DNA from 3 places in the Bradyrhizobium sp. AC87j1 genome. Region 1 is predicted to be linked to each of the others. Evidence: riboswitches for the same ligand, from Rfam matches in the RefSeq annotation. Region 1 holds a riboswitch; each other region holds the start of a gene.
What was found. Region 1 has a riboswitch for cobalamin ahead of metE (5-methyltetrahydropteroyltriglutamate--homocysteine S-methyltransferase). Riboswitches for the same ligand answer to the same signal wherever they lie in the genome.
Positions count from the first base shown of each region.

Region 1 (2,184 bases):
CGAGCTTCGCAATGGCGGGTTCGAGCCGCTGGCGCAGCGACGACAAATTCGACCGCCATACATTCCGGCCGTCGACGACACCGAGCGACATGACGAGATCACTTCGGCCGCCAGCGATGATCTGGTCCAACAACTGTGGCGCTCGAACCAGATCGAGGTGCAGTCCGGCGACTGGCAGGCTCAAGGCGGTGTCCAGATTGTCCCCGAGATCGCCGAAATAGCTGGCGACTAAGATCTTGATGGCTGGCCCCTCCTTGGCGAGCCGGTCATAGGCATGTCGCAAAGATTGTCGCGCCCTCTCATCCAGATTAAGAACCAGGCAGGGCTCGTCGAACTGAACCCAATTTGCCCCACGTTTGGCCAATTCCTGCAGAACCTCGATATAGGCCGGTATCAGTTCATCCAGTAGTGAGAGTGGCTGGAACGCAGGATCGGGACTCTTGCCGAGTTTTAGGAATGTGACCGGCCCGATCAGGACAGGGCGGGTCTGAAAGCCAAGGGCCTTGGCTTCCTCATACTCCTCGATCGGCTTGCGAGAGCATAGCCTGAAAGTCTGTCCCCTGTGAAACTCGGGGACCATGTAGTGATAGTTGGTGTCGAACCACTTGGTCATCTCCTGCGCGGGTGCGCCAAATCCGCGCGGTCCGTGACCGCAACTCGCATCCTGATCGTCGCATTGTGATCCGCGGGCCATGGCGAAGTACGTCTTGAGCGAAACGGATTCGGCTTTCGAGGCGTAGATCTCCGGGATGGCGCCAACCATGACACTTGTGTCGAGCACCTGGTCATACAGCGAGAAATCGTTCGATGGAATGACCGTGACGCCGATAGATTTCTGACGAGCCCAGTTCGCGGCACGCAGGCCAGCTGCATCCTCGAGCAACTGCTGTTCGCTGCTTTTTCCGGCCCAGTAACTTTCGAGAGCGAGTTTGAGCTCGCGCCTTGGACCGATGCGTGGCGTTCCGAGGGTGGCAACCGGAAGGGAGAGAAGAGTCATAGCGTGAACCCCATGTTGGGGGCAAAGGCCATGGCGGACGCAGGCAGGGGAAGTCGCGCGGTGCGACGGCTGCTTGGCGCACCACCGGGACACCCCGCCCGTGGACGAATACATTGTCGGGGCAGGTCTCCTGGCTCGCGGGTCATCGCTTCTGTCCGGCCTTCCCGAAGCCGCGCAGGCTTCAGTGACGTCGTTGGACAGCGGCTTGCCGCTCACAGTTGCGGGGGCAGCGCCGGCATTGTCACCGGCTTCCCTCTTAGCTCCGGATCAAATGGAAACCGGAGAACCTCGACGGCTTGGATTATCGGCAAGAGAAGTCTTCCGTCAACCTCTCAGATTATGTCTCAAGCTGATGCTGCGACATCTGCTACGCGAATCACCGTGCATCACGTTGAGATGATGTAGAAGCGCTTTCAATCGGCGATATCGGAATGATCATCGGAGCTGCCCGCGGGCCGCACGCCAGATTGGTGGAAGGGACAAATGCGGGCTTGCGCGGTCGGGACTGCCACCTCGAGCAGAACGCATCTCCGGCTTCCCAGCGGTTCTTGAGGACGTCCACCATCCAGTCACCTTCTCGGCCAACAGGATCCGTGTTGAATACGCCCCAGCTGGCAAGGCCAGCAACATACCCCGCCAGCACGTTGATTTGCAGTTCAGCAAGACTCCAAATGCTCGGCGGTGAAGATCGGCTTCGCGTCGTTGGCCGTCAAACGCACCATGGCCCATTGGCCGCAAATGCCCAAACGCATGGCAGAGATCGAAACGCACATTCTGGCAACGATACCGGACCAAACCGTCGCGTGACGAGGATGCATAAACCGCGCTGGATAGCGCTGAAAGGAAACATCGAGACCTGCCAGTCGGAAAGTCGACAAAGAGGACACAAAAGCGGTGTGAAATACCGTCCATCACCTGGCACGAAGAATGCAAGACTTCGGCATGCCCAGTCTCCTCCTGCTGGGCATGTCCGGCACAGCAGATTGAAGCTGTCGCCGGCAGCGAAGTTAGCGGCGCGTGACATAGAGGGGAGCGCCTGCTCGCACGGGACACCATCGGTCTCCCCGTCGCGTCGCCGCTAACTTCTTGCGCTCGCGCATAACAGGTTAAAGGTTGCCCCGCTTTAGAATGACGTGTGGATGAAAGCAGATAGGCTGACAGTTATGAGGAAAATGTCTGGAAGACGC
Region 1 covers NZ_PTFE01000042.1:14,124-16,307, reverse strand. Annotated here, with positions in the region: gene metE (5-methyltetrahydropteroyltriglutamate--homocysteine S-methyltransferase) at 1-997, opposite strand, end outside; cobalamin riboswitch at 1,101-1,303, opposite strand; gene CV770_RS21540 (nodulate formation efficiency C protein) at 2,170-2,184, shown strand, end outside.

Region 2 (2,184 bases), on a different contig from region 1:
CTGATCCGCTGATTGACCGAGACGACACGCCAGCCGGCCGCGAGGCGATCGATCCGGGTCAGCGACAGCGGATCAATCACGAAGCGCAGGGCGGCCTGTGGCGTGAGATCCAGCGCGATGCAGAGCGCAGCGCGGATGGTGCCGGAATGCACGACGAGCGTGGCCGATCCGGCTGCGATCCGCGACAGACCCAGCCGGACACGCGCGACCTGATCCGCAAAGCTCTCGCCGCCCGGCGGCCGTCCGGCAGCCGGATCGCTCCAGAACTGCGCATAGGCGTCGCCGCCGGTGGCATTGAGCTCGTCGTGCCGGCGGCCGGTCCAGTCGCCGAAATCCTGTTCGCGGAATTCACTGACCAAGTCCGGTTCGAGCCCCAATGCGCGCGCCGTCTCGACCGTGCGCCGCGACGGGCTGGCATAGCTGGCGGCATCCCGCGGCAGACGCCGCCGCAGAGCGTCCAATTGCACGCGATCGCTGAGATCGGCCGGCGCGTCGGTGGCATGGATGGTGCCTGTGACGCCCGCGACGGGCGCGTGTCGTATCAGCCAGAGGAAGGTCTCGCCTTCCATGCTCATCTCCAAGGAAGTTGGTCGTTGTGGCCATAACGCCGCAACTGGCACATTGACTCTGTTGTGATGGTAATCCTAGATGCTTGCGACGGTTTCCCCGAGAGGGGATGAAAAGGGAATACGGTGCGGGGACATTGTCCCCAACGCCGTGGCTGCCCCCGCAACTGTGAGCGGATAATCCTTCGTCATAAGCCACTGGGTCCTCGGTCCCGGGAAGGCGACGAAGTGGTAATGACCCGCGAGCCAGGAGACCTGCCGTCAGCCGCGGTCACACGCGAAGATGTCGGTCGGGGAGTACAGACATTCGGCTTCATCGGACGGCTGAAGAGCCAAAAGGTGAGACCTCGTTCGCTGTGACGTGCCACTGACGTCATACCGAGGTCCGAAAAACCGTGTCTTCCATCCGTATCGTACGACCGCGAAAATTCCTGCTCGCCTCCGCGGCACTCACATCCTTTGCCGCTCTCGATCTGCCCGCTGCGCTGGCGCAGCAGGCCCGTGAACCCCTGCCGCCGGTCGAAGTATCGCCGGCTCTATCCCGCAAGCAGGCCAAACCTGCCGGCCGGGAGGCGCAGAGCACGCGCCGCGCAGCAGCGCGCAGGCCGGCGGCCGCAGCAGCGATGCCGAAGCCCGTCGTGCCGGCTGCGGCACCTCCGACGCCGCTCAACAGCAATGCCGTCGCCGAAAGCGCCTCGCGGCTCGGCCTGACGGTGCGCGAGACGCCCGCGACCGTCGAGGTGATCTCCGCCGAGACCATTCGCGAGCAGGGCTATCGCACCGTGTCCGACGTGGCGCAGGGCGCGGTCGGTGTCACCGCCGGCGACAATCCGGCCGAGCCTTCCGCCTTCTCGATGCGCGGCTTCACCAACAGCCAGATCAACACGCTCTACAACGGCATCAAGATCGGCCCGCAGAACATGACCTCACGGATCATGGACACCGCCAATCTGGAGGCCGTCGAATTCCTGAAGGGCCCGGCATCGCTGATCTCGGGCGAGGGCGCCGCCGGCGGCGCGATCAATTTTGTGACCAAGCAGCCGCACACGGGACCGATCCGGAACGAAGCTGATTTCTCCTGGGATTCGCTGAATTCGTTTCGCGCGCATTACGGCTCGGGCGGCAGCACCAACGTCCAAGGCCTCGACTACCGCTTCGACGTCAGCCGCTCCGCGCTCAACGGCTTTGCCGACGACACCAACACCAAGATGCTCGACGTGTCGGGCCAGCTCAACTATCGCATCTCCGACAGTCTCAAGATCTGGGGCGCAATCGAGTATCGCGAAGACCGCTCGAAGGCCTATTGGGGCGCGCCGTTGGTGCCGATCGCCTTCAGCGGCTCGCATGCGACGACGGGGATCGTCTCCGGCAATTACTTCAACAGGACCGACCTGGGCGCGGTCACGATCGACGACCGCACCTTCAACACCAATTACAACGTTCTCGACAATCGCAACGTCGCGCAGGAGGTGTGGCTGCGCGGCGGTTTCGAGCTGAAGCTGGCGCCGGGCCTGACGCTGAAGAGTCAGGCCTATGGTTACGGCGCGGAGCGCACCTGGTTCAACAACGAGATCGAGGCGTTCGATTCCACCAACAACCAGGTGTATCGCGAGCGCTT
Region 2 covers NZ_PTFE01000001.1:8,027-10,210, forward strand. Annotated here, with positions in the region: gene CV770_RS00055 (histidine phosphatase family protein) at 1-569, opposite strand, end outside; gene cobT (nicotinate-nucleotide--dimethylbenzimidazole phosphoribosyltransferase) at 1-4, shown strand, start outside; cobalamin riboswitch at 642-843, shown strand; gene CV770_RS42365 (TonB-dependent receptor) at 962-2,184, shown strand, end outside.
Region 2: linked by a shared signal. The riboswitch ahead of CV770_RS42365 (TonB-dependent receptor) and the one ahead of metE (5-methyltetrahydropteroyltriglutamate--homocysteine S-methyltransferase) in region 1 are both predicted to bind cobalamin.

Region 3 (2,184 bases), on a different contig from region 1:
CGATGATCGATGCCGGTCGGCAGGGTAATTTCGCTGCACAGGTTGGAGGTCGAGACCTTGAGGCCCAGCTCGCGCTGATGCTTGGGGAGCGCGCGGTTTACGGTGTCGATGAACAAGAGATAAGGCTCGCCAGTCTGGAGCCGGTTCTCAAGGATGCGTTGCCACAGCTGGCGGGCATCGATCTGGCGGACGACCTCGTTAGTCTTCGGACTCCGCAGAGCGAACGCGGTGCCGGCGCCCACGGCACCCATGAACTCATCGGTGACGTTGACGCCGTGATGCAGGTTGAGGCTCTTTCGGTTGAAGTCGCCGGACGCCTTGCGAATCTCGAGGAACTCCTCGATCTCGGGATGGTGGATATCGAGATAGACCGCCGCCGAGCCGCGCCGCAACGAGCCCTGGCTGATCGCCAGCGTCAGGCCGTCCATGACGTGGATGAACGGGATGATGCCTGAAGTGACGCCGCCCTTCACCTTCTCGCCGATCGAGCGAACATTGCCCCAGTAGGTGCCGATGCCGCCGCCGTTGGAAGCAAGCCAGACGTTCTCGTTCCAGGTACCGACGATGCCTTCGAGCGAGTCCGCCACCGAGTTGAGGAAGCAGGAGATCGGCAGGCCGCGCGTGGTCCCGCCGTTGGAGAGCACCGGTGTGGCCGGCATGAACCATAGCCGGGACATCGCATCATAGAGACGTTGGGCATGCGCAACATCGTCCGCGAAAGCGCAAGACACCCGCCCGAACATGTCCTGGTAAGTTTCGCCGGCGAGCAGATAACGGTCGGTCAGCGTCAGCTTGCCGAACGACGTCAACAAGTCGTCGCGCGACGGATCGAGCGTGAGGTCGGGCGGCTTTGGCGATGGCGCGAGGGGCCACGGCAGCGGAGCCGGCGATGGCGAAAGGGGCACCAGACACGGCTCAGGCGCGGCAGGCTTCGCCTGCGCTAGGCGCGGCCGCACACCCGGTGGCGCGACGAGATGACCATGCTGATCGAAATCGTAAGACGGCGACATCGGCAACCCCGCGATGTTAGGCGCTGGGGCCGCGCGGACGACTTGCGAGGAGAGCTGGCAAATGTGCCCGGCTGCAAGCGACCCACCGGGGCACCCCGCCCGAGGACTTTCGTTCAGTCGCGGCAGGTCTCCTGGCTCGCGGGTCGCTGGGGCTGTCGGCCTTCCCAGCGCTGTCGCGCCAGTGACCATGATGACAACCGCTCGCCGCTTACAGTTGCGGGGGCAGCCTCGGAATAGCCGTTGCCGGCGCACCGGGTTCCCTCTTAGCTTCCATCCTACGAGATGCGGGAATGGAAGACCGTGACGGGCTACATATAGGCGCCGCTCGCAGAGATTCGTCAAGCGGCACCGTCAAGTTAACGAATTGGAGCAGCCCCGAGGTCAAGGTTCGGCGAGCGCTTGTCGTGGAGATCTCGCGCCAAGTCGCAAAGGCTCGCTCGCGCGAAACACGACGGAAGTCGGCAGTGACGGCTCCGAGAGAGAGGATGTGGAAAAGGTTCGCGACCTGATCATGAACTGACAGAAAAATTGAGCCTGACGGGACGATTTGAAACGCTTCATGATCCGATCGCGTCGCCTCTTACCCTTGCGGCGTTCGTGGTCTGGACTATCCCTTCACTCGGCGATGTCCGCTGTAAGTGCTTCCCGTCGAGTCTCCACCCCTCGCCCTGGCAGGGGCTTGGCTCGGGGAATCACTTTCCAACTGAATGTGCCTTATGTGAGGCTACGCGACCGTGGGGCTCGCAGGCGGCGTGGTCGCGCGCTTTGTTCACGATTCCAAAAGCTGCTTGGTTTGCCTCCATGAACATTGGAAGGACGAGAAACATATATCCAAACCGCGTCTCGATAATACCGGAATCGTCACGCCGTTAGGGTGCAATGCGCCTACATTCACCGGAGGAGGCTTTGATCTGCAAGAAGTCTCGCTTGAAGTCGTCCGCAGTGCGGTCGGATTGCTCTCAGAAGGGAAGTACGACCCCGGCACCTGGCAAGTGTCTATCCTGACACTGCAAGGCCAAAACAGAGCACGTGTGCTGCCACGCTGGGAGCGTTTGATTGCCCCCCACATCCACGCTGTTTGGGCCGGGGAATGAACGTCTTGCTTTCTTCGCACGTGATGCGGGCAATGTGCAAACTTGCTTGCGAATTTGTCCCCCTTGAGAATGGCGGAGTT
Region 3 covers NZ_PTFE01000122.1:3,286-5,469, forward strand. Annotated here, with positions in the region: gene CV770_RS36125 (ribonucleoside-diphosphate reductase subunit alpha) at 1-1,010, opposite strand, end outside; cobalamin riboswitch at 1,115-1,328, opposite strand; partial or broken gene CV770_RS36130 (IS6 family transposase) at 1,405-1,589, opposite strand.
Region 3: linked by a shared signal. The riboswitch ahead of CV770_RS36125 (ribonucleoside-diphosphate reductase subunit alpha) and the one ahead of metE (5-methyltetrahydropteroyltriglutamate--homocysteine S-methyltransferase) in region 1 are both predicted to bind cobalamin.